DNA from 4 places in the Arthrobacter sp. LT660 genome. Region 4 is predicted to be linked to each of the others. Evidence: riboswitches for the same ligand, from Rfam matches in the RefSeq annotation. Region 4 holds a riboswitch; each other region holds the start of a gene.
What was found. Region 4 has a riboswitch for thiamine pyrophosphate ahead of thiC (phosphomethylpyrimidine synthase ThiC). Riboswitches for the same ligand answer to the same signal wherever they lie in the genome.

Region 1 (7,501 bases), 430 kb from region 4:
ACAATCTGGCCCGTGATCGATCCGCGCGGCACTTCGGGAACGACCCGGGTGAGGTCCTCCATCAGGTTCTCGTCGGTCTCCTGCGACCAGTCGGTGGCGAACACCACGTCCAGGCCGGTCACCAGGGGGCCGCGGACGCGCGCCATCAGATCCACCCACTCGCGGCCGGCCGCGTGCGCGGACGCGCGCTTGTATCCGGGCTCGATCAGGTTCTGGCTGCCGGTGAACGCGACCTCCCCGTCGATGACCAGGATCTTCCGGTGGTTGCGGAGGTCGGGGCGGCGCCATCGCCTGCGCTGGAGCGAGACGGGCAACATGGCGCGCCACTCGATGCCGGCGTCGTTCAGGCGCTTCTTGAGCTTCGGGAATCCCTTGATCCGGGCGGTGCCCAGGTGGTCGAAGAGGAAGCGCACCTTCACGCCGCGGGCCGAGGCCGCGTCCAGCGCGTCCAGCAGCGGACCCGCGAACTCCGGGTCGTCGCCGACGATGTAGAACTGGACATGCACGTAGCGCTCGGCGTCGTTGACCGCGGCGGTCATCGCCTCCAGCGACGCCCGGTAGCCGGTGATGAACTCCAGCGCGTTGCCCTCCTGCATCGGGAAGGCGCCGAGGTTGCGGTTCAGCTCGACGGCGGACCTGACCCAGTCGGGGGCGTCGAACTCGCTGTCGTCGATGTCCAGGTGCTGCGTGGCCGCCAGGACGCGGTCGTTGACGTCCTTCTGCCGCTGGATGCGTCGCTCCGACAGGCGGAAGTTGCCCAACAGGAGGAACAGGACCAGCCCGACGACCGGCATGAAGAAGATGGTCAAAAGCCAGGCCATCGCCGTGGTCGGCCGGCGGTTTCCGGGGACGATGCCGATCATGACCAACCGGATGCCCGCATCGATGACCCAGGCGGTCACGAGAAGCCATGCGGGAAGCGATTCCCACAATGCGAGCGCGTCGAACACGGAACCTCCCAGTCACGCCGAACAATGCCCTCAAGCCTAGCCGCATCCGGCGTGCGCCGGGCGTAGGGTTTATCCATGACTGTCTTGGTGTTTGTGGACCCCTCCCACCCGGCCGGCCGGGTGGCCGACGCGTCCGTTCCGCAGCTGTCCGCACTTGATCAGGGCGCCACCCGGGGCGACGGCGTGTTCGAGTCCGCGCTGTACACGGACGGCGCGGTGCGCAAGCTGGACGCGCACCTGTCCCGCATGGTCGTTTCGGCCGCGAGCTGCGATCTGCCGCTGCCCGCGGAGGACGTCTGGCGGGCCGCGATCGCGACGGCGGTTCAGGCCTACGAGGCCGAACGCGCAGCGGGCACCGGCGGGCCGGACACCTCGGACGACGAGGCCGTGGTGAAGCTCGTCGCGACGCGCGGACCCGAGGGCGCCGGCCACGGAACCGCCTGGGTGGCCGTTTCGCCGGCCCCTGCGCTGGGACGCCGGCAGCGCTCGGAGGGCATCGCCGTCGTGCTCCTGGACCGCGGCTACGACTCCACGATCGCCGACCGCGCCCCCTGGCTGCTGATGGGCGCCAAGACGCTGTCCTACGCCGTCAACATGGCCGCCCTGCGCCATGCCCGCAAGCAGGGCGCAGACGACGTCATCTTCGTCTCGAGCGACGGCCGCGTGCTGGAGGGCCCGACGTCGACGGTGCTCCTGGCCGTGCGCGAGGGCGGGCGCAAGCGCCTGATCACCCCGATGCTGGAAACGGGAATCCTGCCCGGCACCACGCAGGGGGCCATCTTCGCAGCGGCCGAGTCGGCGGGTTGGGAGCTCGGCTACGGTCCGCTGGAGCCGCAGCACCTGATCCAGGCCGACGCCGTCTGGCTGGTTTCCAGCGTCCGGCTCCTCGCGCCGGTGAACTCGCTCGACGGCGTCGAGCTCTCCCGCGACCCGGAACTGCACGCGGAACTCACGGCGATGGTCAACGCCATCCGCTAGCCGCGCCGCCCGCGCGCCGGGCGGCTAAGTCCAGACGAGGTTCCATTGGCCGGAGGCCACGGACGCCCAGACGGCCGCCGCGCCCAGGAGCGCGCCACCGGCCACGACGCCGAGGTCCCGCCGTGCGAACACGGATTCGCGCGCCCAGGACCTTTCGGCGCCGCCGAAGCCCTTGGCCTCCATCGTGACGGCCAGCCGCGACGCGCGGCGGATGGCCTGAACCAAGAGGCCGAAAGCCTGGCCCAGGTTCGCCAGGATGCGCTGGCCAAGCGACCCGCGCGATCCCACGCCGCGCGCGCGGCGTGCCATGCCCAGGGTCGTCCACTCCTCGACGAGGAGTCCGAGCAGCCGCATGCCGGCCAGCGCCCCGAGGACGAAACGGTGCGGCAGCCGGGCCTTCTGCGCCAGGGCGTTCGCCAGATCGGTCGGGTCCGTCGTGGAGAAGACGAGGACCGCCGGCACCGCGACGGCGAACGCGCGCAGCCCCGTCGCGAGACCCGCGACGAGCGACCCCTCCGTGACCGTGAACACTGCGAGGTCCAACAGCACGGCGCCCGAGTCGTTGCCCACCAGCGCGGTGCCCCATGCGCCGAACATCCCGGCGACCAGCAGCGGCCAGGCCCGAGCGAGGAAGCGCGCGATGGTGATGCCGGCGAGCGGCAGCAGGCACAGCGTCACCAACACCACGAGTCCGGCGCTCACGAAATCCAGGGTCGCCACCAGCGGGATGGTCGCCAGCGCGACGGCGCCGAGCTTCGCCAGCGGATTGGAGCGGCCGAGGAGACTGGTCCGGCCGGACGCAGTGGGCTCCAGCAGGCCGGGTCGTCCGACGTCGGCGCCCCCCTCCACCGCGGGCGGACCGGCGCCGAGGGTCTCCACGGCCAGCGTGCGTGCGCCGAGTGCCGCGGCGAAGTGTTCGTCGTGGGTCACGGCGACGACCGAGGCTCCCGCCTCCAGCTGCTCGCGCAGCAACAGCGCGAGTTCGGACCACGTGTTCATGTCCTGGCCGAACGTGGGTTCGTCCACGATCAACACCGACGGCCCCGCGGCGAGCACGGTGGCGACCGAGAGCCGGCGTTTTTCGCCGCCGGACAGGGTGAAGGGGTTCGCGTCGGCCAGGTGCCGCAGCCCGAGGCGGTCCAACAAGCCATCGACCCGTTCGGCGATCTGATCGTCGCCGAACAGCGGAATCCGGCTCCCCGACACCCGCGCCTGCCGCGGACCGAACGCGAGCTCCTCGCGCACCGTGGCCGCCACGAACTGGTGTTCCGGCTCCTGGAAGACGGTGCCGATGCGGCTGACCAAGTCGGCTGCCTTCCACCGGTGGGGACGCTCGGCGAGGACGGTGGAGTTGGCCCTCGCCGAACCCTCCGGCGGGTCGCCGGGCGAGGTGAGCGCCGGCGTCGCGACGACGCGTCCCGAGCGTTCGGGAAGGAGCCCCGCGAGCGTCAGGGCGAGTGTGGACTTGCCGGAGCCGTTCGCTCCGGTGATGCAAAGGGCCTCCGCGGCGCCCAGTCGCAGGTCCACTCCGGCCAGTGCCACAGGGGCGCCCGCGGTCCGGGCCACGGACAGCAGCTCGGTGCGCAGCAGCATCTCCCCGGCCGGGCGCGCGCCGGCGTCGTCCGCCATCGCCGGGAGCACCGGGAGCGCCGGGAGGATCGGCACGTGGCCGGGAACCCACACGCCGGCGCGGATGAGATCCTCGCGCACGGGGCCGGGGGCGAACAGTTCGGCGGGAGTGCCCTGGTGCGCCACGCCTCCCCCGGGCTCGAGGACCACCACGCGGTCCACGTGCGGTGCCCAGGCATCCAGGCGGTGCTCGACGATGACGGCCGTCGCCCCGGTGAGTTCCAGTGCCGCCACCACGGCGTCGCGGACCTCGCGGACGCCCGCGGGATCCAGGTTGGCCGTGGGCTCGTCGAGCAGCACCAGACCGGGCCGCATGGCCAGGATCCCGGCGAGCGCCAGCCGCTGCTTCTGGCCGCCGGAGAGGGAGGACGACGGATGGTCGAGCCCGACCCGCAGCCCGACGGCGTCCAGCGCCTCGGCGACCCGGGGCCAGATCTCATCGCGCGGCACGGCGAGGTTTTCGGCGCCGAACGCCACGTCGTCGCCGACGCGCGCCTGGACGACCTGCGTCTCCGGGTCCTGCTGCATTAGCCCTGCGCGGCCCGTCGACGCGTGGGCCGGGCGGCCGTCGACCAGCAGTTCCCCGGCGGATGCCGTGTCCTCGTCCGCGTGGAGCACGCCGGCGAGGGCGTGGAGCAGGGTGGATTTGCCCGCGCCCGATGGCCCGGCGAGCAGGATCCGCTCCCCCGGCCGGATGTCCAGGTCGAGCCCACGCAGGGCGTCTCGGGTGCGGTCGGCATGCCGCCAGCCCCAGCCCCGGGCGCTCACCGAGGCGGGCGCGTGCCCGGCGACGGGCCGCGTGCCCGGCGACGGGCCGTGTTCGCCACGCCGCTCCGCTTCGTGGCCGGCGGCACCGGCGTCGTGCATGTGGGTGGCCATGAGGGGACCTACCGGCTAGCCCCGGGCCGGTTCCTGTCCGGCCTTGCGGGAGGCGAGGGCGGACAGCGCACCGGTGCGGGCGAGTGCCCGGGTGGCCAGCCAGGACAACAGCCCGGCGATGACGATCCCGGAGACGGTCATGCAGCCCACGTAGACGAGCTTCATGGCGGCGGTGTATTCGGGGAACCAGTTGAAGACGAACGCGTCGTTGATTCCGCCGAAGAGGCCCGCCGCGGCGCCGGCGAGGAGCGCGGTCACCAGGCCCCAGCGCCGGTAGAGGAACGCGGCGAACACGAGTTCGGCGCCGAGGCCCTGGACAAGCCCGGACACCAGCACGGTCCAGCCGTATTCGGAGCCGAGAAACGCGGACACGACGGCGGCGACGGTCTCGCAGAACAGGGCCGCGCCCGGCTTGCGGATGATCAGCGCGCCCAGCACGGCCGGGAAGAGCCAGAATCCGGCCACGAGCGCCGAGGACGGCGGGAAGGCGACGAAGAGGAAGTCCAGCGCGTGGTGGATGGTGTTCCAGCCGAAGAAGATGACGCCGGAGGCGACGGCGATCACGGCCGCGACGACGATGTCAACGACGCGCCACGAGGCGCGCGCGTTGCGGGGGTTCTGCAGGGTGGTCATGGTTTTTCCTCCTTGAGGGCAAGGAGGGGAGGAAGAGTCGACGGCGCGCTCACCCTGAGATCTCGACTCCCTTCGCCGGTACTAGCCGGAGCAGGTTCGAGGGTCTGCGTCGAAGCGCACTCTCAGCATCAGTTGACCGGGCCGTTGGGCACCGATCGTGACGCTCCCCTGTCGTGGTTGTTCAGTGTCCCCAGTCTAGCCCCGCGTTATGCTGGGCAGGTAATCACGCCGAACGACGGGAGCACTGCACGTGAACATTCTGCTGAGGGTGGGCGGCACCATCATTTCGCTGGTCGCGGGGCTGGCCGGCGCCAAGGTCGTGGACGCGGTCTGGACGAAGCTCACGGGCAACGAGCCGCCGAAGGCGACGAACCCCAAGACGCAGGCGGAGGCGACGCTGCGCCAGGCACTGGGCTTCGCCGTGATGTCCTCCGTGGTCGCGGCCGTGATCCAGGTGGCGACCAACCGCGGGACGCAACGCGCCATCGCGCGGTTCAACCGCACCCTCGACGAGGTCTAGAAGACGTCTAGGGGCTGCCCGGCGGGGTCTCGCGGCCGCCGGCGTTGCCGTCGGCGGCCCGGGCCACCACCTCGTCGAGGTCGTCCAGCACCAGCGTTTCCTTCTTGAGGTGCCTGGTCCGGTATCCGGATCGACCGACCATGTGTGCGCTGACTGGTGCCGTCAGCAGCTGGAGCATCCACGCCAGGAACAGCGCGGGGGCCACGGACCACGAGCCCATCTGCAGGCCCACGGCCGTGAGCATCAGCAACAGCCCCAGCACCTGCGGCTTCGTGGCTGCGTGCATCCTGGACAGCAGGTCGGGAAAGCGGAGCATGCCGATTCCGGCGGCGAACGACATCAGCGCGCCGACGACCAGGAAGACGGCGGACACCACGTCCACGGGGGTTCCCCACAGCGAATTGTCCATTAGGAGTTCCTCCGGTCCGTCACGTAGCGCGAGATCGTCACCGAGCCGATGAAGCCGATCACGCTGGCCGCCAGGACAAACGGCAGGTGGTCGATGTGGTGGTTCGCGGCCATGTCGATGCACAGGGCGGCGACGACGATGGTCAGGAGCACATCCAGGCCGATGACCCTCTCCAGGATGGAGGGGCCGCGGGCTATGCGGACGAGGGCCAGGGCCGCGGCGGCCGCGATCAACAGTCCCGAGGCCCATACGGCGATGTCCATGATCATGCTGTCCTCCCGCGCTTCGCGCCGGCCTCGGCGCCGTTCTCCGCCTCGAGCGAGGCAAGTTCCTCGCGCGTCCCCATCACGCGAATCAGCCGCGCCTCGGTGGTGCGCGCCTTGCGGCGGAAGTCCTCCGCCTCCTCCCGGGTGTTCACGTCCAAGACGTGGAGATACAGGGTCGCGTTGGGACGGTCCACCTCCACGGTGAACGATCCCGGTATCAGGGTGAGGACGTGGGAGACCGTGGTGATCATCAGGTCCTCGCGGCTGCGCAGGCCCACCCCGACGACGGCGCTGCGCACCTTGGGGCCCTTGACCAGCGCGGTGCCGAGGACCTGGAAACTCGCGACGGCGATGTCCCACACGAACCGCACGGCGAAGAGCGCTGCGCGCCAGACGTTGAACCGGCCGCTGAGCTCCACCGGCGGCAGCCGGAACGCGGACACGACGCCGAGGGAGATCAGGAACCCGAACACCAGGTTGCCGATGGCGAAGTCCCGCCAGAGCGCGCCCCAGACGAGCACCATCCACACCAGCAGCGGCAGCTCCACCATGAAGCGCGCACGCTTGCGGCGGCGGGATGCGGCGCCGGGGGTGCGCATGCCCAGTGCGGACGGACGCGTGGGAGTCACGGTGCCACTCCCGTCACGGGTGCGTTGGGCTCCGAGGCGGTCCCCAGCACCGCCGAGATGTAGTCGTTGCGGTCCATCATGTTGCGCGCCGCCTGCTCGCTGAGTCCGAACAGCGGGCCGGCGAACACCGTCAGCGACAGGCCCAGGACCACCAGGGCGGCCGTCGAGCCGACCATGGCGCGGGGGAGGAGATCGATGTCGCCGCGGTCGCTGAACCGGCTGGCGGGATGGTCGGCGACGTGGCGGTAGGTGGTCACGCGCCCGCCGTCGGCCGCGCCGACCAGGAGCAGCGGGTCCGGGTCCTCCGCGTCCTCCGCCTTCCGCCAGAACGCCCGGTTCCAGACCCGCGCGACGGCCAGCAGGGTCAGCAGCGACGTGGTCACGGCCCCGCCCAGGAGAACCCAGGCCAGCGGTGTCCCGAGTTCGATCCCGCCCTGCAGCAGCCCCAGCTTGCCCAGGAAGCCGGAGAACGGCGGGATGCCGGCCAGGTTCATGGCCGGGAGGAAGAACAGGACGGCCAGCACCGGGGAAAGCTTGGAGAGCGATCCGAGCCGGTCGGCGTTCGAGGTCCCGGCGCGGCGTTCGATCAGGCCCGTCACGAGGAACAG
Region 2 (7,501 bases), 130 kb from region 4:
GACCCCCCGGCTGGACCCGGTGACAATCGCTACCCGGTCCGCCAGGAGGTTGCTGGTGCCGAGGGCGCGTCCCGGGCCCTCCCGGCTCACGGGCGAATCCCCTGGCTGACGTGGCGCCCGGGAAGCGTCCATTCGGCGTCGTAATGTTCCAGGGCAGCCTCGGCCGCGCCCTCGATGTCGACCCAGCGGACCAGCGACGTGAGGTTTCCGCGTCCGTCGTGGTGCCACCCGGCGGCGGGCTCCGGCATCTGCCCCACGGCACAGATCCGGTCGACGCCACACCGTCCCAGCGCCAAGGACCATGCGTCCAGGCGTTCGGGCGAGCACGCGATGCCGACGCTCTGCAGGTAACGGGACAGGGGGCCCGCGAGGCGTACGACGTCGTCGATTCCGTCCACCGGATGCACCCGCAGGAGCCGGTTCAGCGGCGAGGGTTCGAACCGCACCGGCCCTTCTTCGTAGACCACGGTCCAGCTGGTTCCGGATTCGCTGGTGAACAGCCGGACCGATTCGTCCTCGTAGGCCCGGAACTCGTAGTGCGACCTGACCCGCTCGATGCCCGCGCTCTCTTCGAGGGTGAGCCGGGCGCGGGGCTTGTTGCGCTCGAATCGCCCCATTTCGGACGCCACGGCCTCCACGAACGTCCCGGGGTCCACCGCCCCGCCGCGTTCCACGAACACGCAATGCGGGGACAGGCATCCTTGCTGGTCGTACTGCGAGGCATCGTGCGCCACGCGTCGGGCGGTCTCAGCGTAGCGGTTCAGCGCCAGGGCTTCCCGCCCGACGACGGCGAAGCTCATCTTGTGCCCGTGCGGCACGAACGGCATGCCTGCGGGCAGGCGCTTTGCGACGCTCTCGATGGCCAAGCGGCCACCGGTCGCGGTCACGGCCCCGGAGTGGGCGAAGGCCGCCTGTTCAATCGCGTCGTCCCCGCCCGGCCAGTGCAGGATGGACAGGCACGCGGCGAGGGCGGGGTCCTCCTCGGCCAGGCTGCGCGCAAAAAGCACCGCGAACAATGGTTCCCCGGACGCGGATTTTCCCAACGTCGCCGACTTCACCAGAAGCGCGCACACGAGGTTCCACACCGGCAGCCCCGGAACGTTGCCGGCGAAAAACTGCGTCGTCAGCCCCGGTCCGTAGGCGCGGGAACGTCCCTGCGCCCGGTTCGGCTGGAAGCCGTCGAGCACCAACGGGTTGTCGAAGTCCTGGGCGAGGAAACGCAGCAGTCGGTCTCGACGAAAGGTCTTGAGGTAGTCCTTGAGCCCCCGGCGCACCATGTCCGGCGAATACCCGGTCACTGTGGGCAGCAGCTCCTCGGCCTGCCGCCGCAACGGGTAGTCCGGATCAGACCATTTCGCCACTACCCGTCCGAGCACTTCGACGATCTCCATGACCGGACGCTCGGCCAGGCAATCGACCTGGGCTTGGAGGAGCCGCCGACACACGAGGTCCACCAGAGCCGGAGTCACGACCGGCATGCGGAGATCGACGGCGCCCCACGAGCGGGTTTCCCACCCGAGGCCGTCGAGCTCGGACTGGCTGAGTTGGGGCAGGAAGAAGCCATCGACGGCCGGCCCCGCGGCGGGCGGGCGGCCGGTGGGCGGCGGGACTTGCCGTTGTTCGGCGGCGGTCATGGCGATCAGCTCCGGTTCGCGCCGAGGATTTCGTCCAAGGCGATCGAGCACCCGCGGGATTCGGTTCCCTCGGCACGGCCACGGAGGACGAATTCGATCGCGGCTTCCCGACCGGGATCCGGTGCGACCAGGTGGCCGACGTCCTCGGCCAGAACCGCTAGGCACGATCCCCGGTTGGCCAGATCGTAGTGGACAATCAGGCCCCTCTGCCCAGGCTCCACGGACGCCCCGGTCTCCGGGTCCACCACACGGATCCGCGTCCACGCCGGGACGCCCTTGCGGCGGGTCCGGACGCCGGTTCCCTCCCAGCCGTCGCGGAGTGCGGTGTCGTAGTACTGGGAGCTGATCTCGGTCATCCCGTAGTAGTTGACGCACCGGGACTCGGGAAGTCCGAGGAGCCGCCCGAACCGCGCGCGCAGGTCCTCGGCGGACACCTCCCGGGAGCGTCCCTTGTACCCTCCGGTGTCCAGCAGGCGGCTCCCCGCCGGCAGGCGGAAGGCAAGTCCCTCGTTGTCGAAGGCGTCCAGCAAATGCACGTAGGCGAAGGAGGCGCCCAGCAGCGCGACGGGCTCCCCCGCTTCCTCGGCCTCCCGCAGGACCGCCGCCACGCGCCGCACGTCGAGGCGGTCGTTCTCCATGAAGTGGGTGCTGCCCGCTGCCCCGAAGAAATCAACCAGGCGGCCGAAAAAGTACGCGAGCGAGGAATGCGGCTGCTCCCCGGGGCGGGCGTTGAGCACCAGCAGGCGGATGCGTTTACGGTCCGGCAGGAAGTAATGCTCAAATCCCGCGCGCAGCGACGCGTCGTACAAGTGGAGGTGCGGATGGTGGTTGCGCCCCCGCTGGGTGGGGTCGGTGCTGCCGCTGGTCATGAAGACCGCCGCCGCGTCCTCCGGTGGCTCGCACGCGAGAGTGAGCTGCTTGAACGCGGCCAACGGCACAGCGGGGATCTGGTCCCAGCTGGTGATCCTCCCCGGTTCCGCGCGGCGCGAGCGGCAAAAGCGCCGGTAGGCCTTGTTGTGGCGGTATTGGTGCTCGAACAACTCGAGCGCGAGTCCCCCGAATTCGACCTCCGCGTCGCTCCCGCCGGCCCCGCCCCCGCCGCCGGTTTCCGACGGTGCGGCACCGCGTTCGACGAATGCCTGGATCCGCAGATCCAGGCTGTCGCGTTCCACGGCCGCGGCCGGCTCCGCGTCGGCGGTCATCGGACCGTCTCCGGCGCATCGGCGGCGGACGGTCCCGGCCGTTGCGGCGACGTCAATGGCGTGGCCAACGCACCAATGCCCTCCATGTCCCGGCTCCGTCCGGACGCCAGGGAAACCACGACGGTGACCAGTGCGGAGGCGAACAGCGCGGCGAGGAACGGGGGAAGCGCGAGTCCCTCCGCGAAGGTCGCAACGGCAATGGCCTCGGGAAGGCTGCCGCCGACCGCGAAACCGTACCCGAGGGCGGCCACGAGGCCGGCCACCGAACCGCTGACCGCGCCGCCCGGCGTCGAACGGCGCCACAGCCCCAGCAACGCGGGCACGATGGTGGCCGCGCAGAAAAGGTCCGCTATGAGGAATAGACGCAGCACCGAGAAGCCCTGGAACGCGACGAGTACCGGGATGACCGTGAACACTGCCGTTGCGATGCGTCCACCGGTGAGCCCCATGGAAGGGGTGTGCGTGACGGCAACGGCGGCGAGTCCGTTCTGCAGCGTGTCCACGGTGGATGCCACCAGCGCGAGGGTGAGCATGAGGACCAGCGCGAGAACCCATTGGGGCTGGAAATCCAGCAGGGCGAAGAAGGGTGCGGGCGGTTCGCCGAGGGAGACGCCATAGGCCGCCGCGAGCAGACCGACCATGCCCGCGGCGAAAACGACGGGAAAGCGCGTCACTGCCCCGAGGACCGCTCCGCGGCCCAGCGCACGCCCGTCCCGGGCCGCCCACACCCGCTGCCAGTAGCCGTTGTGGAAGAGGGTGGTTGCCGTCACCGCCACGACGAGCGTCAGTGCCGCCTCGACGCCCGTCAGGTCCACGGCGAACAACGCCGGATCCATCGGCGCGGCTTCCCGCGACAGTCCGCCGAAGAGCAGTGCGCCGACGACTATCAGCAGGGGAAACAACAGCCAAGATTGCCACCGGTCGGTCCGGATGGAGGCGCGGAGGCCCCCATAGGCCGTATAGAGAACGGTGATGAGCGCGACCGCGGCAATGCCGACCCGCGGATCCATGCTGGACAGGCGTCCGAGCACGGCGCCGACGGCGGTCAGTTCAGCTGCCAACGCCACCAGCATGTACAAGACGGAGATGCCGAGCACGTAGACGTGCATGGTGCGGCCGTAGCGGATCCGAACGAATTCGATCAGGCTGTGCCCCTCGGGAACCAGCGCCCGCAACCGCCGTCCCACGAAGACGAGGCCGAACAGGGGAACCGTGATCGCCACGGCGTACCCCAGGACGCCGGCCAGCCCCACTGAAGCGCCGACCTCGGGCGCCGCGAAGAGTATCCAGGCCCCGACGCCCGAGGCAAAAAACGACAGCCCCAGTCCAAGTCCGCCCTGGCTGCCGCGTGCCACCGTGAACTGTTCGAGGTCGCGGTCCCGGCCCACGGCCAGCCCAACCCACGCGAAAACACCGAGAACGCCCGCCAGAATTGCGATGGTCGTGGAAACACCAAGCATGAATGCTCATCCCTTCGCCGGCATTACCCGGACAGGTTCATGCGGTCGGCGACGTCGTCATTCGCCCTCTCAGCCCGGTTCGTACCCGAGCTCCCGCTCTACACGACTCGACTGTAGTCGCGCCGCTGCCCGCCTCCAAACCGGAATTCGTCAAGCGTTCGAGGCTGTGGATCGGTTCGCGGGCATGTTACTGGCCCACGCGCCGCTGGCCGTTCCCGGGGACATCGAACCCCGAAAACGGCCAGCGGGCGCACCGCCGTCGCACTGTCTAGCCCGCGGGCGTGAAGTCCCGGACTCCGATGTAGTCCGGGCGCGGCTCGGCCGCGCCGAACGGCTCCACCAGGGTGTTCTCGACGCTGTTGAACACGATGAACACGTTGGAGCGTGGGTACGGCGTCACGTTGCCGTTGGAGGCATGCATGCAGTTCGAGTCGAACATGATCGCCCCGCCGGCCTTGCCCTCGAGGACGTCGATCCCGTATTCGTCGGCGAACCGGGTCAGCGTCTCCTTGTCCGGGGTGCCGGCGCCCTGCATGACCAGCGACGCCTTGTAGTTGTCCTCCGGGGTCTCTCCCCCGCACGAGATGTACTTCTTGTGCGAACCGGGCATGATCATCAGCGGCCCGTTGTAGGAGTAGTTGTCCGTCAACGAAATCGAGACGCTCACCGCGCGCGGGGTGGGCATCCCGTCCTCGGCGTGCCAGGTCTCGAAGTCCGAGTGCCAGGAGAACTCCTTGCCCTCGAAGCCGGGCTTGAAGTTCACCCGGGACTGGTGGATGTAGACGTCCGAGCCCAGGATCTGCCGGGCGCGTTCCACCACCCGCGGGTCGTTGGCGATCTTCCGCATGACCGCGCTGGTGCGGTGCACGTCGAAGATCGAGCGCACCTCCTGCGACTTCGCCTCGACGATGGTGCGGTCGTCGGCGCGGACGGTCGGGTCCTCGGACAGCCGGCTCAGTTCGCCCCGGAGCGTCTCCAGCTCGTCGGCGGTGATGAGCTGGTCGATGGCCAGGTAGCCCTTGGACTCGAAACCCTCGAGGGTCCCCGCGTCCATGGGACCGTCGGTGGCGGATCCCCAGACCACGGGACCGGTCCGGTCCAGCACCTTGTAGTCGCTGCCTGTTCGTGTTGGATACTGGTCGTGTAGGCGACTCAGTGTCTCCGTCATGTCCGTTCCTCCTCGGTTGTTGCCGGTCTGCGCCGTACCGCGCAGACACCAATGTGCCGGACCTTTCGGGCCGGCACATCGTTGCTGCCCAGCCTTGCGGATGGGCAAATCCTTGGGGGCGGTGCCCCGGCGCGGGTTATGAGACCGGCGCGGGCTCCTCGACGATCAGCGGGTAGACGCCGTTCTCGTCGTGCACTTCGCGGCCCGTGACCGGCGGGTTGAAGACGCAGGCCATGCGCAACTCGCTGGTGGCGCGCACCGTGTGCTTCTCGTTGCCGTTCAGCAGGTACATGGTGCCGTCGCGCAGGTCGTGGACCTCGCCGGTGGTCTCATCCGTCAGCGTTCCCTCGCCCTGGACGCAGTACACGGCCTCGATGTGGTTGGCGTAGTGGAACGTCGACGTCGTGCCGGCGTAGATCACGGTGTCGTGGAACGAGAAACCGACGCCCTCCCCGGACAGCACCATGCGGCGGCTGCGCCAGGTGTCGGACTTGATGTCGCGGTCGGTGTCGTTGAGATCGTTCAACTGGGTAACAAGCATGGTGCTCCTTTGGTTCTGGGGTGCCCGGGCCGCCGCGCGCGGCGGCCCGGGCAGGCGGGTTCCGGCGTCGTGCTAGACCGTGGCGAGCGCGGGGGCGCCCACGGCGACGCGCGTGGCGTCTGTCAGGATCTGCAGGCCGCGGTTCAGGTCGGCGTCGCTGATGGTCAGCGCCGGCATGAGCTTGAGGACCTCGTCGTCCGGTCCCGAGGTCTCCACCAGGAGACCGCGGCGGAACGACTCGGCTGCCACGAGCCCGGCGGTGGACTTGTCCGGGAAGCGCACTCCGGCGAGCAGGCCGCGTCCGCGGACGGATGCGCCTTCGACCGAGGCGGCCAACGCGTCCAGTCCGCGGTGCAGCGTGGCGATGGTGCCGGCGACCTGGTTCTGGAAGTCGTCGTTGGCCCAGTAGTTCTCCAGCGCCGCGGTGGCGGTGATGAACGCGGGGTTGTGGCCGCGGAAGGTGCCGTTGTGCTCGCCCGGGCCCCAGACGTCCAGTTCGCGGCGGAACAGGGTGAGCGCCATCGGCAGGCCGAAGCCGGAGATGGACTTGGAGAGGCACACGATGTCCGGCTCGATGCCGGCTTCCTCGAAGCTGAAGAACGTGCCCGTGCGGCCGCAGCCGGCCTGCACGTCGTCGACGATCAGCAGGATCTCGTGCTTCTTGCACAGGTCGGAGAGTCCGCGGAGCCAGCCTGCGCGCGCGGCGTTGAGGCCACCCTCGCCCTGCACGGTCTCGACGATGATGGCCGCCGGCTTGTCCACGCCCGAGCCGCTGTCCTCGAGGACGCGCTCCAGCCACAGGAAATCTGCCGTCTCGCCGTCGAAGTAGTCGTCGTACGGAATCTTGGAGCTGTTGGTCAGCGGGATGCCGGCGCCCTTGCGCTTCATCGAGTTGCCGGTGACGGACAGCGAGCCCAGCGTCATGCCGTGGAAGGCATTCGTGAAGGAGAGGATGTGCTGGCGGCCGGTGACCTTGCGGGCCAGCTTGAGGGCCGCCTCAACGGTGTTGGTCCCTGTCGGGCCGGGGAACATGACCTTGTAGTCCAGGTTGCGCGGCTCCAGGATGAGGCGCTGGAACGTCTCGAGGAACGTGCGCTTCGCCGGCGTCTTCATGTCGAGCGAATGCACGACGGCGCCGCTCGCCAGGTAGTCCATCAGCGGCGCCAGCAGCTTCGGGTTGTTGTGGCCGTAGTTGAGGGCGCCAGCTCCGGAGAAGAAGTCCAGGTAGTCGGTGCCGTCCTCGGCGGTCATGGTGCTGCCGGAGGAGTGCGTGAACACTGCCGGCCAGCTGCGGCAGTAGCCGCGGACCTCGGACTCGAGCGTCTCGAAAATATCAGTCATGGGAAATCCCTTCGGTGGTGGTGCGAGTGGCGCCGTGGACGGTGCGGAGGCAACGGCGTCGTACGGCGGTGGTGGAGTGGCGCGCGGCGCGGTCAGCGGGCGGATGCGCCGGTCAGCTGCAGTGCGCGCAGGTCCGCGTCGAGGCCGAGCGGGCC
Region 3 (7,501 bases), 320 kb from region 4:
CCGCCGAACCCGGCGAGGACCGTCGCGGCGCCGTCGGCCATGAGCGCGCGGCCGTTGACCCCGTCGAGGTTCCGTCCGGTCATCAGGCCCACCGTCTTCACATGGCCGATGTTCTCCGCCACCAGCACGAAGACGACCGGCAGGAACAGGGCGAGCACGTCGAAGTGGAAGGACGGAACGGCGAACGGCGGCAGCCCGAGCCAGCCGGCCTCGCCCACCGGCGCGAACGTCACCTGCCCCTGGGCGAGGGCCACGAGGTAGCCGACGACGATGCCCACGAGGATCGACAGCCGCCCCAGCAGTCCCCTGAACAGCACCGCGGACAGGACGATCGCGGCCACGGTGGTGAAGGTGGTCAGCGGCACCTCCTCCATGGCCGCCGTCGTCGTGGTGGCGAGGTTCAGGCCGATCAGCGCGACGATCGTGCCCATCACCACGGGCGGCATCATGGCGTGGATCCAGCCGGCGCCGGCCTTCTGCACCACCAGGCCCACCAGGAACAGCGCGACGCCGGCGAGGACGATCCCGCCCAGCGCGCCGCCCATGCCGTGCGCTCCCATGGCGGCCGCGACCGGCGCGATGAACGCGAACGACGATCCCAGGTAGCTGGGCACGCGGCCGGCGGTGACGATCAGGAACAGCAGGGTTCCGATGCCGGAGAACAGCAGCGTGGTGGTGACCGGGAAACCGGTGATGGTGGGCACCAGGACGGTGGCGCCGAACATGGCCATCACGTGCTGGACGCCGATGCCCGTGGTCTGGAACCAGTTCAGTCGCTCGTCGGGGGCGACGACGGTGCCGGGGCGGATGGTCTTGCCGTCGCCGTGCAGGGTCCAGCCGAAGCCGAGGGGGTTGCTCATGGTGCCTTCCGCAGAGGGTGCTGGGTGGGGGATCCCCCCGGAATCCTACTCCGCGCGCGCCCCGGCCGGCACGACGGTGCCGCACCCTGGGGCCGGCACGGTCTCGGCGAGCTCGGGCCCGGAGCCCCCGGGATCGCCGTCGGCCGCTGTCTGCGCGAAGAACAGCAACTCGTGCCGGGACGACTCGTGGAAGGCGCGGCGCATGGCCGCCAACTCGTCGGCGCCGGAGCGCAGCGCGACCTTCTGGACCAGGTCGATGGAGTCGCGGGTCGCGGCGTCGAACTCGGGTGAGGAATAGGCGGCCAGCCAGTCGGCGTAGGGGTGCCCGTCCCGGGCCGCCGCGGCCAGCCGGGTTCCGGCGTCCTGGTAGAGCCAGAAACACGGCAGGATCGCGGCGACCAGGACGGGGTACGTCCGGCCGGACGCAGTGAGGTGGTTCAGGTAGCCCGCGGTGGTCGCGGTGGGGTCCGGCGGGGCGGCGGACCCGAGATGGGCGCGGTGCAGTTCGAGTTCCTCCTCGAGGCAGCCCGTGGCGCAGGCGGCCCAGAAGCGCTGTTCCTCGGCGTTCGGCGCCAGCTCCGACGCCCGTGACAGCACCTGGGCGTACGTGCGCAGGTAGAGCGCGTCCTGCCCGAGGTAGTGCTCGAAGTCCTCCTGTCCCAGCGTCCCGTCCTTGAGTCCGCGGATGAACGCGAGGTCGTCGATGCCCGCCCGGATCCCGGCGATGTCCTCCCACCAGGAACCGAGCAGGGCGTCCGGGGTCGGCGGAACGCCGCCCTGCCAGAGCCCGGCGAAGTGGTTGACGGGGCCGTGTCCCTCGCCGGATCCGACGTCGAGGGCGTCAGCGGCCGCGAGCGCCTGACCGAGCCAGGCCTTGGCCAGGCGCAGTGCGTCCGGCCAGTTGCCCGTCCGCGGGTACAGCGTGGCGAGCGCCGAGGACAGCGAACAGCCCGTTCCGTGGGTGTTGCGTGTCGGCGCCCGTTCCCCGAGGACCTCCAGTACGACGCCGTCCGCGTCCACGAGCGCGTCGGGGCAGCCGCCGGGGTGGCCGGCCAGGTGGCCGCCCTTGGCGAGAACCAGGATCCCGAACTCGGCCGCGACGGAGCGGGCCTGTTCGAGTGCCCGTCCCCAGCTGGTGGCCAGGGGCGCGCCGGACAGCTCGGCGAGCTCGGCGAGGTTGGGCGTGGCGAGGTCCGCGAGGGGAAGCAGCGCGCGCAGCGCGGCCCCGGCGTCGTCGTCCAAGAGCCGGTCCCCGCTGGTGGCGACCATGACGGGATCCAACACCACCACCGGCCGCCCCTCCCCCAACCCCCGGAAGTGGACATCACCACCCTTAACTAACCCCCGGTAATGTCCACTTCGCGTGGTGGGGGGGAGGGATTGGAGCCAGGTGGACACCGTCCGGATGGTTTCCGCGTTGCCGAGCATGCCGATCTTGACGGCGTCGATCCGGATGTCCTCCGCGACCGCCGCCAGCTGGGCGGCCAGGAAATCCACCGGGGGGATGTGGACGCCGCTGACGCCGCGGGTGTTTTGCGCCGTCAGCGCCGTGATGGCGGTCATTCCGTAGCCTCCGCACGCGGCGATCGACTTCAGGTCCGCCTGGATTCCGGCGCCGCCCGAGGGATCGGACCCGGCGATGGACAGGATGTTGGGCACGGCGCTCATGCGCGCTCCCCCGATCGGCGCGCGGCGCGGGCCGCCTCCCATTCTGAACGCAGCGATCGCGCGGCGGCGGCCGGGTCCTCCGCCGCGCAGACCGCACGGACCACCGCCATGCCGGACGCCCCCGCGGAGGCGACCGCGCCCGCGTCGCCGTGGCCCAGCCCGCCGATGGCCACGCAGGGCAGCGGCGCGGCGGCGACGAACTCCGCCAGCCCGCCGAAGCCGATCGGATCCGGGTGGTCCTTCTTCGTCGGCGTCGGCCGAACCGCACCTGTCCCCAGGTAGGAGACCGTGCCGGCGGGCATGGTCGCGAGGGCTTCCAGCTGGGGCAGCTTCCCCGAGCTGAGACCGAGAATCGCGTCCGGGCCGATCAAACGGCGCACCAGCGGCGCCGGCAGGTCCGACTGCCCGATGTGCACGCCGTCGACGCGGGCGCCGGCCTCACGGGCGGCCAGGTACACGTCCACGCGGTCGTTGACGACGAGCGCCGCGCGGCCCGCGGTGAGCTCGGAGCAGGCCACGACGTCGTCGAGGAAGGCGCGGGCCGGGACGTCCTTGCACCGGAGCTGGACGATCGTCGCCCCTCCGTCGACCGCCGCGGCGACGATCTCCGCCAGCGGGCGCCCGTTGGTGCTCCCCGCGTTGGCCACCAGGTAGAGCGAGAGGTCGAACGCGGCGCTCATCGCAGCACCGCCCGTTCCGCGAGCTGCTCCGGCGTCGTGGAGGACAGTGCGTCCAGAAATGCGACGGCGAAGCTCCCCGGACCCGTCGCCGAGGCGGCCGCGGCCTCCGCGGCCACCGAAAAGAACGCATGCGCGGCGACGCTGCCGGCGAATGGATCGTCCGCGGCCGCGGCGAACGCGGCGACCAGGGCGCCCAGCGCGCAGCCTCCGCCCGTGACGCGCGTGAGCAGCGGGCTGCCGCCGTGCACGCGCACCGTGCGCTCGCCGTCCGTGATCAGGTCGACCGCGCCGGAGACTGCCACCACGCCGCCGGTCCGGCGGGCCAGCGCGGCAGCCGCGCCGGGCGCCGCGTCGACGTCGTCCGTCGCGTCCACGCCGCGTCCCCCCGCGCCGACGCCGGCGAGGGCCATGATCTCCGAGGCATTGCCGCGCACGACGTCGGGGCGCAGCTCAACGAGCATGCCCGCGAACCCGGTGCGCAGGGCCAGCGCGCCCACGGCCACGGGATCCAGCACCCAGGGCGTGCCGGATTCGTGCGCGGCGCGGGCGGCCTCGAGCATGGCCTCGCGCTGCTCGCGGTGCGGGGTCCCGAGGTTGACCAGGACTCCGGAGGCGAGGCGGGCGAACTCGGCGGCCTCGCCGGGAACGTCCACCATGGCCGGGGCGGCGCCGGCGGCGAGGAGGACGTTGGCCGTGAAGTTCGCGACGACCGTGTTGGTCAGGCACTGGACCAGCGGCGCCGTGGCGCGCAGCCGCCCCAGGTGGTTCGCGGCCGATTCGGGCGAGACGACGGGTGGAACAAGGTGTGAAGGCGCAATGGAATCCATGGGCGACATCCCTCCGCTAGTACGAACTAGATCAGGTGTGTACGGGTGTGATCTCAGTCCCTGGCGGACACCCCGTGTCACTGCAGGCGAGCTTACCGTGTTCCGCCCGTGAACTCCCTCGTGCTCGGGCGGATGCCGAAACGGCTAGGTTGATGACCATGGGTCTTTTTACACGCACCAAGCCGCGTCCGCCGCGCGCGGACACCGTCGCGGACGTTTCGTCGGCGGACCCGGACGCCCCGGTCGTCCCCACCGTCGCGGAGACCGTCACCCGGCTCCGCGACTCGGCGTCCACGCAGCTGGCCCACCCGCGGAGGTTCCGTGCGGGGCAGCTGCGCGCACTGGAGCGCATGCTCGACGCCCACGAGGGCGAGTTCCTCGAGGCGTTGGCCGCGGACCTCGGCAAATCGGCCGTCGAGGCGCACCTGACCGAATTGGATCTGGTGCGCGGGGAGATCGACCATGCGCAGCTCCACCTCACCGAGTGGATGGAGGCCAAGGGCGTCCGCGTTCCGCTGGCGTTCCAGCCGGCGTCCGCCAAGGTCGAGCCGCAGCCGTTGGGCCTGGTGCTGGTCATCGGTCCGTGGAACTACCCGGTCAACCTGGTGTTCGCGCCGCTGGTGGGCGCGCTGGCCGCCGGGAACTGCGTGGTCCTCAAGCCCTCGGAGCTCGCGCCGGCGACGTCGGAGCTGATCGCGCGACTGGTTCCCCGGTACCTCGACCCCCGCGCCGTCGCCGTCGTGGAAGGCGGCGTCGAGACCAGCCAGGCGCTGCTGGCCCAGCGGTGGGACCATATCTTCTTCACGGGAGGCGAGCGGGTGGGCCGCATCGTGGCCGAGGCGGCCGCCCGCCACCTGACGCCGACCACGCTTGAGCTGGGAGGCAAGAGCCCCGCCGTCGTCGTGGACGGCAACCCCGCGGCGATCGCGCGCCGCATCGCCTTCGGCAAGTTCCCGAACGCGGGCCAGACGTGCGTGGCCCCGGACTACGTCCTGGCCGTGGGGACGTCCGCGGACGGGCTGGAGAAGCACCTCCCCAAGGCGATCGCTTCCTTCTACGGTCGCAACCCCGCGAAAAGCCGGGACTACGGACGGATCGTGAACCGCCCCGCGTTCGACCGGCTCGCGGGGTTCATCGAGGCGGCCGCGGGCGGCGCGGGCCGCATCGTGAGCGGCGGCGCTTCGGACGCCGAGTCGCTGTTCATCGAGCCGACCCTTCTGGCCGACGTCGACCCGGCGTCCCCGGTCATGACCGAGGAGATCTTCGGGCCGGTCCTGCCGATCGTGCGTGTGGCCTCGTTCGACGACGCGGTGCGGTTCATCAACTCCCGTCCCTCCCCGCTGGCGGCGTACCTGTTCAGCGAGAAGCCCCGGCTGCAGTCCGCCTTCGAGGACCGCGTGCGTGCCGGGGCGATCGGGCACAACGTCTGCAACGCGCACCTGGCCATCCCCGCGCTCCCGTTCGGCGGCGTCGGCGCGTCCGGGCACGGGAGCTACCACGGGCGGGCGGGGTTCGAGACGTTCAGCCAGTTCCGGTCCGTTCTGTCGAAGACGGCCGTGGTCGATACGCTCCGGGCCGTGTACCCGCCGTACGGGCGGCTGAAGGCGGGGCTGCTGCGCCGGATCCTCTAGCGCGGCCGCGAGGGTGTCGAGCGTCACGACGGAGACGGGAACAGGCCGGTATTGCATGCGGTTGCATATTGTGGAAGATCGATCGGCCCCCGCGCCGGTTCCCCAAACCAATAGGAGCATCCCCATGGCAACCACCGTCCTGACCCTCGTCGGCTCGCTGCGCAACGGATCCACCAACCGTCAGCTGGCCGAGGCCACCGCCGCCAACGCGCCCGAGGGCGTGGAGGTCAACGTGTTCGAGGGCCTCGAGAACCTGCCGTTCTACAACGAGGACGTCGACATCGAGGGCCAGGTTCCGGCCGCCGCGGCCGAGCTGCGCGCCGCCGCCGGTGCCGCGGACGCCATGCTGCTGGTTTCCCCGGAATACAACGGCACCATGCCGGCCGTCCTGAAGAACGCCATCGACTGGCTGTCCCGCCCGTACGGCGCCGGCGCCATGACCGGCAAGCCGGCCGCCGTCATCGGCACCGCGTTCGGCCAGTTCGGCGGCGTGTGGGCGCAGGACGAGGCCCGCAAGGCCGTCGGCATCGCCGGCGCGACCGTCCTCGAGGACGTCAAGCTGTCCATCCCGGGTTCCCTGGTCCGCTTCGCCAAGACCCACCCGAAGGACGACGCCGAGGTCGCCGGCCAGGTCGCCGCGGTGCTCGAGGGCATCCGCGCCGCCGCCGAAAAGAACTAGCGCGACCGAAAAGAACCAGCAAGACGCCGGCGCCCGCCGGCGCGGAAAAGGCCGGTCCCCACGGGGCCGGCCTTTTCGTTGTGCCCGGTTCCCGGGCGACTAGGCGATCACGCCGTCGACCAGCTTCTTCGCCTCGGCCTGGACCTGCGCGAGGTGCTCGTCGCCCCGGAAGGACTCCGCGTAGATCTTGTAGACGTCCTCGGTCCCGGAGGGGCGGGCGGCGAACCAGGCGTTTTCGGTGGTCACCTTCAGCCCGCCGATGGCCGCACCGTTGCCGGGTGCCTCGGTCAGCTTGGCGGTGATCTCCTCCCCCGCGAGCGTCGTCGCGGTGACGTCCGAGGCCGACAGCTTGCCCAGCGCGGCCTTCTGCTCGCGGGTCGCCGCGGCGTCGATCCGGGCGTACGACGGCGCGCCGAACTCCGCGGTCAGTTCGCCGTACCGCTGGCTGGGGGACTTGCCGGTGACGGCCTGGATCTCGGACGCGAGCAGGGCCAGCAGGATGCCGTCCTTGTCCGTGGTCCAGGGGGTGCCGTCGAAGCGCACGAAGCTGGCCCCGGCCGACTCCTCGCCGCCGAACACGCCGGTTCCGTCCAGCAGGCCCGGCACGAACCACTTGAAGCCGACGGGCACCTCCACCAGCTCGCGTCCGAGCGATGCGGCGACCCGGTCGATCATCGACGAGCTCACCAGCGTCTTGCCGACGCCGGCGCCGGAGGGCCACTGCGGCCGGTTGCGGTAGAGGTAGTCGATGGCCACGGCGAGGTAGTGGTTGGGGTTCATCAGGCCGGCGTCCGGGGTGACGATGCCGTGGCGGTCCGCATCGGCGTCGTTGCCGGTCGCGATGTCGTACAGGTCCCCGCCGTCGCGCACCTTGCCGATCAGCGAGGCCATGGCCGAGGGCGAGGAGCAGTCCATGCGGATCTTCCCGTCCCAGTCCAAGGTCATGAACGCAAAGCGGGGATCCACCTCGGGGTTGACCACGGTCAGGTCCAGGCGGTGGCGCTCGGCGATGGCGGCCCAGTAGTCCACGGAGGCGCCGCCCATCGGGTCCGCGCCGATGCGCACGCCGGCGTTGCGGATGGCGTCGATGTCCAGCACCGAGGGCAGGTCGTCGACGTAGCCGGCGAGGAAATCGAAGGTCCCGACCGATTCGACG
Region 4 (7,501 bases):
CCGCGATGGGGTACGTGGTGGCGGCCGCGCCGGCACCGGGGACGGGGATGCCGCGGACCCGGTCCCCCGCCGCCTCGGCGTCCGTGGCCCGGACGTCGGTGGAATAGACCAGTCCGGCGTCGGCCTCCCCGGAGAGCACCTTGCCGAGCACGTCCGTGACGGAGGACTCCTCGCTGACCGGCGCCAGCACGACGCCGGCCGCGTCCGCGAGTTCCGCGGCCGCGGCGCCGCAGGGCACCTGGGGTGCGCACACGACGAGTTTGACGCCGGGCCGGGCCAGGTCCGCGAGGCCGCCGATCGCGGCCGGGTTGGCGTACGGCACCGCGATCTCCAGCGTGTTGGTCGCGAAGGCGCGGGGTGCGCCGTCGGTGAGTTGGGCGTCGGCGATCTGGGCCATGGTGCGCTCGTCGGCGGACGCGAAGACGTCCGCCGGGGCGCCCTGGGCGATCTGCGTGGCCAGGTCCGCGGACCCCGCGAAATTGAGGCGGACGTCCGTGCCGGGGTTCCGGGCTTCGAAGTCGTCCGCGAGTTGCGTGAAGGTGTCCCGGAGCGAGGCGGCGGCGAAGACGGTGACGGTGTCCCCGGGCTCGGCGGCGGCGCAGCCCGAGACTCCGGTGGCGATGGCCGCGACGGCGAGCGCGACGGCGGCGCGGCGGCGGGCGCTCACGGCACGCTCTTTCCCTGGGGCGTTTCGATGATGACCGTGGTGGCCTTGACCACGGCGGTGGCCACGGAGCCGAGCTCGAGGCCGAGGTCCCGGACGGCCTCGGTGCTCATGAGCGAGACGACGCGGAAGGGACCGCACTGCAGTTCGACCTGCGCCATGACGCGGTCGGCGGTGATGTCCGTGACCAGGCCGACGAACCGGTTGCGGGCCGATGATCCGACGCGCGTGGGGTCGTCGGGAAGGTGGGACTGGTCCCTCGCCAGGCGGGCGAGCGCCAGGCCGTCGACGGCCAGCCGACCGGCGTCGTCGCGCTCAGCGGTCAGGGTGCCGTTCTCCGTCCAGCGCCGGACGGTGTCGTCGCTGACGCCCAGGAAGCGGGCGGCCTCGGCAATGCGGATCGTGGGCATGCACCCATACTTCCCTATTTGCGGATAGTTTGGGGGTTTTTCTCCGCACATCGGGAGATTTCGCCGGGTTCGATGCGGCTCACGATATAAGGGATGGCATGGAAGTCCGCATCGGCACGTCCGGCTGGAGCTACGCACACTGGAACGACGTCCTGTACCCGGCCGGCACCCCGGACCGGGATCGGCTGGCGCACTATGTGCGCCAGTTCGACACCGTCGAGCTGAACGCCAGCTTCTACCGGTGGCCCCGCGACCAGACCTTCGCCGGGTGGCGCCGGCGCCTGCCGGACGGTTTCGCGTTCACGGTCAAGGCGCCCCGCGGGCTGACGCACGCGAAGCGGCTCTATGCCCCAGAGGCGTGGACCCGGCGGATAGCGTCTTCCTGGCACGAGCTTGCGGAAAAGCGCGCCGTCCTGCTGGTCCAGTTGCCTCCGGGCATGGAGCGCGACGACGCCCGGCTGCACCATTTCCTCGACGGGCTGCCCGAGTGGATCCGGGTCGCGGTGGAATTCCGGCACGCCAGCTGGCACCACGCGGACGTGTACGCCCTGCTGGCCCGGCACGGCGCCGCCTACTGCATCATGAGTGGCGCCGGGCTGCCCTGCGTGTTGGAGGCGACCGCGCCGTTCGTCTACGTGCGCATGCACGGACCCGACCACAACCACCTGTACGCGGGGTCGTACTCGGAAGACGACCTGCGCTGGTGGGCGGACCGGATCCGGGAATGGCGGGCCGCCGGCAGGGACGTCTACGTCTACTTCAACAACGACGGCGACGGCCACGCCGTCCGCAACGCGGGCACGCTGCGCCACTTCCTCGGGTAGGCCTGCGGAACGAGGCCGCGGAGCCCCGCAGGTAGCGGGACCGCTCAGCGGTAGATGAGGTGGCCCCAGTCGACGGCGTTAGCCAGCGCGGGGAGCTCATCCGGGCCGCTCGATGACTGGGTAACCGGGGGGGCTCATCCCCGCAGGCGCGGGGAGCTCCTCTACCACCTCGGCCGCCGTGCCGCCGGTTTCAACTCATCCCCGCAGGCGCGGGGAGCTCCTCGCCAAGAGCCAAGAGCGGATGCAGGAGCAGGGCTCATCCCCGCAGGCGCGGGGAGCTCTCGAGGGCGCTGTCGAGGGTGGGTTCACCACCGGGCTCATCCCCGCAGGCGCGGGGAGCTCTTGCATGGCCTGGGGCATCAAGCGCGCGTCGTCCAAGCTTGGGAGCGACTGACAACTGATCCCCTCGCTGACGATCCGACGTGTCATGGGATGAAGGGTGATCTCGAGTTTGTCACCCATAAAGGAACGAAACCCCGCCGACGGCAGTACGAGCTGGCAAATGGCGCCAGAATCTGGTTCTACGTCGACGAACGCTCCGTTGTGCTGACCGACGCCCACACACACCATCCCAACGCCACCAAATAGGTCAAAAGGTCGATAACGGTGACCTGTCGCGGCGGTCCTATGCCCCGCCTGTCGGTGCCCACCGCCACTGGTTAGACGTTCGGCGAGCCCACCCCGATGGTCGGCTGCAGGTAGACGCTGCCGCCGGCCCCGGCGAACTCGCGGCTCTTCTCCTCCATGCCCTCGGAGATCCGCCGCTCGATGTCCTCGGCCAGCACCTGCTGGTCCGCGGCCGAGCCGAACTGCTTGCGGATGTCCTGCGAGATCCGCATGGAGCAGAACTTCGGCCCGCACATCGAGCAGAAGTGCGCCGTCTTGGCCGGCTCGGCCGGCAGCGTCTCGTCGTGGAACGCCTCCGCCGTGGCCGGATCCAGCGACAACGCGAACTGGTCCTTCCAGCGGAACTCGAAGCGCGCCTTGGACAGGGCGTCGTCACGCTCGTGCGCACCCGGATGGCCCTTGGCCAGGTCGGCGGCGTGCGCGGCGATCTTGTACGTGATCACCCCTGTCTTCACGTCGTCCTTGTTCGGCAGCCCGAGGTGCTCCTTCGGGGTGACGTAGCAGAGCATCGCCGTGCCGTAACGGGCGATCTCCGTGGCCCCGATGGCGCTGGTGATGTGGTCGTAGCCCGGCGCGATGTCCGTGACCAAGGGGCCCAGCGTGTAGAACGGAGCGCCGTCGCACAGCTCCTGCTGGCGCTCCACGTTCTCCCGCACCAGGTGGAACGGGATGTGCCCGGGCCCCTCCACCATGACCTGGACGTCGAACTCCCACGCCCGTTTCGTCAGCTCGGCCAGCGTGTCGAGCTCCGCGAACTGAGCGGCGTCGTTCGCGTCGGCGATCGAACCGGGCCGCAGCCCGTCGCCCAGGGAGAACGCGACGTCGTACCTGGCGAAGATTTCGCAGAGCTCGTCGAAGCGCTCGTAGAGGAAGTTCTCGCGGTGGTGCGCCAGGCACCAGCCCGCCATGATGGACCCGCCGCGGGACACGATCCCCGTGACGCGCTCGGCGCTCAGCGGCACGTAGCGCAGCAGCACGCCCGCGTGGATGGTCATGTAGTCCACGCCCTGCTCGCACTGCTCGATCACGGTGTCGCGGAAGACCTCCCAGTCCAGCTTCGCCGCGTCGCCGCCGACCTTCTCCAGCGCCTGGTAGATGGGCACGGTGCCGATCGGGACGGGCGAGTTGCGGATGATCCACTCGCGCGTGGTGTGGATGTCGTCGCCGGTGGACAGGTCCATCACGGTGTCGGCGCCCCAGTGGGCGGCCCACTGCAGCTTGTCCACCTCCTCGGCGATCGAGCTGGTCACGGCGGAGTTGCCGATGTTCGCGTTGATCTTCACCAGGAACGCCTTGCCGATAATCATCGGCTCCGACTCTGGGTGGTTGATGTTGTTGGGGATGATGGCCCGTCCGGCGGCGACCTCGCTGCGCACCAGTTCCACGTCGCATCCCTCGCGGAGCGCCACGTAGCGCATCTCCTCGGTGACGACGCCGGCGCGCGCGTAGTGCATCTGCGTCACCACGCGCCCGGGCAGCGAACGCCGGGGAACCGGGCGCGTGCCCTTCCATTCGGCCGATGCCGCGCCGCGGCGCACGGCCGACTTCCCGTCGTCGTACAGGTTGCGTTCGCGGCCGCCGTACTCCTCGGTGTCCCCGCGGCCCTCGATCCACGCTGCGCGGAACGGCGGCAGCCCCTCCAGCGGGTCGCTGCCCGGCCCCGCGGTGCGGTAGACGTTCAGCGGCGGATTCGGGTTTCCGTCCGGGGAATCGTCCAGGCTGATCGCCGTCACCGGCACGCGGATGCCGGAGTCGGCGTCCTCCAGGAACGCCGGCGAGTGGGCCGGGTGCTGTTCGGAGGCACGGTGGGTGGACTGGTTTTCTGCTGAAACGCTCACGGATGAGCCCTCACTTCCTACGCCGGCATGACCCGGACAGGTTCGACGGTCGCAGGCAGCGTCAGCCTGATCTCAGCCCTTGCCAGGGCACCCGTGTGGACGATGGCTAGCCTAGCCCACTTGGGGCGCCCGGGCCAACGGGCGCCCGATTCCGGAGCGAGGGCTCAGGCCGGATCCCCGGCGCCGTCCCCGTGCGGGAACTGCGGCACCTGGGGCGCCGTCGTCGTCAGATGCGCGACGGCGGGGCCTCCGACCGCCCGGTAGGCGTGTTCCGCGTCGCCCGGGAAACGCAGGAAATCGCCCTCGCCCAGGCGGCGGAGGTCCCCCACCGGACCGGCCTCCAGCGTCCCGGACACCACATACAACTGGTGCAGGGAGCCGAATCCGTGCGCCTCGACAACGTGGGCCTCCGACGACGGATGCAACCGGACCACGTGCGTCCGGACGTACCCCGACCCGTAGATCCGGTCCAGGTCCCTGATGTGCCCCGCATCAGCGGGCCGCCAGTGCGCGTCGGCGGCCAGCGACTCGTGGACGGGAGTCCCCCATTCGGTCAGCAGCCGCACAACGCTGACGCCGAGCCCGTGCCCGATGCTCTCCAGGGTCCCCACCGTGGGGTTCCCGACGCCGCCCTCCACCTTGGACAGGGTCTGCTTGGAGATGCCCGCCAGCGCCGCCAGCTCGCCGAGCGAGAGGTCGCGCTCCACGCGGAAACGGCGGATGTTCCGGGAGACGAGGTCGTTGGCCTGCACCCGTATAGTGTCACCTATAAGTGACGAACTGTCATGTTTGACACTTCGTCGACAGCACGGGAAACTAAAGCATGACCCGTAGCACCCCCGCGCCCCGCGACGACCGGACGGCCGTCGACAAGGCCATGTCGCTGCTCAACGCCTTCGGCAACGACGCCTTCGTCGGCGTCGGCGTCAGCGAACTCGCCCGCCGGGCTTCGCTGTCCAAGTCCACCGCCTTCCGGCTGCTGGCCACCCTGCAGAACAACGGTGCCGTGGAGCGCGCCGGCAACGCATACCGGCTCGGCAAGATGATCCAGGACCTGGGCTCGACGCAGGAGGACGCGCTGCAGGGTCGCATGCGGGACGCGCTCACGCCGTTCCTCGCGGACCTCTACGAACTGACCAAGCAGACGGTCCACCTCGCCGTCCTGCAGGGCACCGACGTCGTCTACCTCAATAAGCTCTACGGACACCTGCAGGTGCGCAGCCCCTCGCGCATCGGCGGGCGTGCCCCGGCCTACTGCACCGCCGTCGGCAAGGTGCTCCTGGCCTACGATCCCGACGCCGCGGACCAAGCCATGCGCTCCGAAATGCTGGCCTGGACGCCGGCCACCATCACGGACCCAGACACGTTCCGCCGCGAGCTCCTCGAGGTCCGCAACACCAACCTGGCGTTCGACCGCGAGGAGATCCTCACCGGCCTGAACTGCATCGCGGCGCCGATCTTCGGTCCCAACGGCAAGCCGGTGGCCTCGATGTCCGTGTCCGGGCCGGTCGGCAAGTTCGTCCCGGACTCGCAGGCCACCGTCCTGCGGAAGGTCTGCTACGCCGCCTCGCGCGCCGTGGCGGCGATCAGCGGGCAGCAGCACCAGGCCAAGCGGCAGGCGGCCAAGAGCGCCTAGCGCCGGACCGCCTAGCGCGTGGGGACGTCGTCGATCCGGCGCGACTCCTCGAGCACCCAGTCCGGTTCGGCGGCCATCAGGGAGACCGCCCGGTCCGGCAGGTCGACGTCGACGACGTAGCGGTAGCCGGCCCTCTCTGCACGCGCGATCTGCGCGACGTCCCCCTCCGGGGTGGAGACCACCAGGCGCCGGCAGGCCGGTTCGGCCTCCATGACGCGTTCGGACACCAGCTGGAGCGCCTCCGCAGGGGCGTCGGGCGACGGCACGAGCAGCCGGTCCCGCACGGAGGCCGGGTAGGCGGCGTCCAACTCGCTCTTGGCCACACGGACCACCGAGACGCTTCCCCGCGGGGCCCCGTCCTCGGTGACCGCGAACGTGGACTCGAAACCCGGCTCCGCGGAAACCGGGGCGGCCGCCCACGACGGCGGAAGCGCATCGGGCCAGCGCAGCTGGTCCACCTCGTCGTTGGCGTGGTCGTTGTCGGCGTGCTCGTCGTGGTCCACCATGCGGCTACTCCTCCTCGCTGACCAGGCGGCGGATGGCCGGCTTGTCCAGTTTTCCCGCCCCGTTGCGCGGAACCGCGGCGGTCAGCACCAGCTTCTTGGGCAGCTTATAGCGCGCGAGGTAAGTCGCGGTGAACTCGCGGACGGACTCGATGTCCGGCACGGACCCGTCGGCGCAACTCATGACCGCCACCACCGACTCGCCCCACTTCTCGTCGTCGACGCCCACGACGGCGACGTCCAGGACGCCCGGGTACTCCATCAGCGCGCGCTCGACCTCCGCCGGATAGACGTTCTCGCCGCCCGTGATGATCATGTCCTTCAGCCGGTCCACGATGTAGAAGTAGCCGTCCGCGTCCCGGTAGCCGATGTCCCCGGTGCGGAACCAGCCGTCGTGGAACGCGGCGGCTGTCGCGGCGTCGTCGTTCCAGTAACCGGGAGTGACGTTGGGCCCCTTCGTCCACATCTCCCCGGTCTCGCCTGGCGCGAGGACGTCCGCACCGGTCGCCGGATCCACGATCTTGACCTGGCTGTACGGCATGGGGATCCCGCAGGATCCGCCCTTCGCGTACGTCAGTTCCGAGGGCAGGTACGTGGCGAACGGGGACGTCTCGGTCAGGCCCCACGCCTGCTGCACGGCCACGCCCTTGTGCTCGTACTGCCTCAGCAGCACCGGCGGGACCAGATGTCGTGCGCCTCGAACTCCTTGGTCTGCTGCATCGCCGAAAGCTGCGCCGGGACCAGGAACGCCTGGGACACCGCGTACTCCTCGATGTCGCGCAGGGTCTGCCGCGGATCGAAGGTGCGGCGGAGCACCGTGGTGCCGCCGCGCACCAGCACGCGGATGGTCAGCGCGTTCAGCCCGCCGACGTGGAACAGCGGCGCGACCGCCAGGTTGGTGTCCCCGCGGCGCGTGTCCACCAGCGAATCGACGTTCACGGAGTTCCACCACAGGTTTCCGTGCGTGAGCTGCACGCCCTTCGGGACCCCGGTGGTGCC

Region 1: linked by a shared signal. The riboswitch ahead of AC0QSG_RS08815 (ECF transporter S component) and the one ahead of thiC (phosphomethylpyrimidine synthase ThiC) in region 4 are both predicted to bind thiamine pyrophosphate.
Region 2: linked by a shared signal. The riboswitch ahead of AC0QSG_RS11400 (sodium:solute symporter family transporter) and the one ahead of thiC (phosphomethylpyrimidine synthase ThiC) in region 4 are both predicted to bind thiamine pyrophosphate.
Region 3: linked by a shared signal. The riboswitch ahead of thiM (hydroxyethylthiazole kinase) and the one ahead of thiC (phosphomethylpyrimidine synthase ThiC) in region 4 are both predicted to bind thiamine pyrophosphate.

The regions. Positions count from the first base shown of each region.
Region 1 covers NZ_CM149651.1:1,899,209-1,906,709, forward strand. The annotation lists gene cls (cardiolipin synthase) at 1-863, opposite strand, end outside; gene AC0QSG_RS08805 (aminodeoxychorismate lyase) at 1,026-1,928, shown strand; gene AC0QSG_RS08810 (ATP-binding cassette domain-containing protein) at 1,953-4,436, opposite strand; gene AC0QSG_RS08815 (ECF transporter S component) at 4,452-5,069, opposite strand; TPP riboswitch at 5,120-5,249, opposite strand; gene AC0QSG_RS08820 (DUF4235 domain-containing protein) at 5,320-5,589, shown strand; gene mnhG (monovalent cation/H(+) antiporter subunit G) at 5,597-5,998, opposite strand; gene AC0QSG_RS08830 (MrpF/PhaF family protein) at 5,998-6,267, opposite strand; gene AC0QSG_RS08835 (Na+/H+ antiporter subunit E) at 6,264-6,863, opposite strand; gene AC0QSG_RS08840 (Na+/H+ antiporter subunit D) at 6,890-7,501, opposite strand, start outside.
Region 2 covers NZ_CM149651.1:2,463,086-2,470,586, forward strand. The annotation lists gene AC0QSG_RS11385 (SDR family oxidoreductase) at 1-90, opposite strand, end outside; gene AC0QSG_RS11390 (acyl-CoA reductase) at 87-1,634, opposite strand; gene AC0QSG_RS11395 (LuxE/PaaK family acyltransferase) at 1,640-2,836, opposite strand; gene AC0QSG_RS11400 (sodium:solute symporter family transporter) at 2,833-4,296, opposite strand; TPP riboswitch at 4,289-4,403, opposite strand; gene thpD (ectoine hydroxylase) at 4,565-5,464, opposite strand; gene AC0QSG_RS11410 (ectoine synthase) at 5,601-6,005, opposite strand; gene ectB (diaminobutyrate--2-oxoglutarate transaminase) at 6,078-7,346, opposite strand; gene ectA (diaminobutyrate acetyltransferase) at 7,439-7,501, opposite strand, start outside.
Region 3 covers NZ_CM149651.1:2,649,960-2,657,460, forward strand. The annotation lists gene AC0QSG_RS12345 (uracil-xanthine permease family protein) at 1-860, opposite strand, end outside; gene AC0QSG_RS12350 (bifunctional hydroxymethylpyrimidine kinase/phosphomethylpyrimidine kinase) at 906-2,528, opposite strand; gene thiE (thiamine phosphate synthase) at 2,525-3,208, opposite strand; gene thiM (hydroxyethylthiazole kinase) at 3,205-4,035, opposite strand; TPP riboswitch at 4,027-4,120, opposite strand; gene AC0QSG_RS12365 (aldehyde dehydrogenase family protein) at 4,194-5,666, shown strand; gene AC0QSG_RS12370 (NAD(P)H-dependent oxidoreductase) at 5,791-6,345, shown strand; gene pgm (phosphoglucomutase (alpha-D-glucose-1,6-bisphosphate-dependent)) at 6,445-7,501, opposite strand, start outside.
Region 4 covers NZ_CM149651.1:2,328,508-2,336,008, forward strand. The annotation lists gene modA (molybdate ABC transporter substrate-binding protein) at 1-667, opposite strand, end outside; gene AC0QSG_RS10755 (TOBE domain-containing protein) at 664-1,074, opposite strand; gene AC0QSG_RS10760 (DUF72 domain-containing protein) at 1,173-1,898, shown strand; gene thiC (phosphomethylpyrimidine synthase ThiC) at 2,558-4,363, opposite strand; TPP riboswitch at 4,361-4,468, opposite strand; gene AC0QSG_RS10770 (helix-turn-helix domain-containing protein) at 4,528-5,115, opposite strand; gene AC0QSG_RS10775 (IclR family transcriptional regulator) at 5,187-5,999, shown strand; gene AC0QSG_RS10780 (GNAT family protein) at 6,011-6,505, opposite strand; gene AC0QSG_RS10785 (class I adenylate-forming enzyme family protein) at 6,510-7,175, opposite strand; gene AC0QSG_RS10790 (AMP-binding protein) at 7,166-7,501, opposite strand, start outside.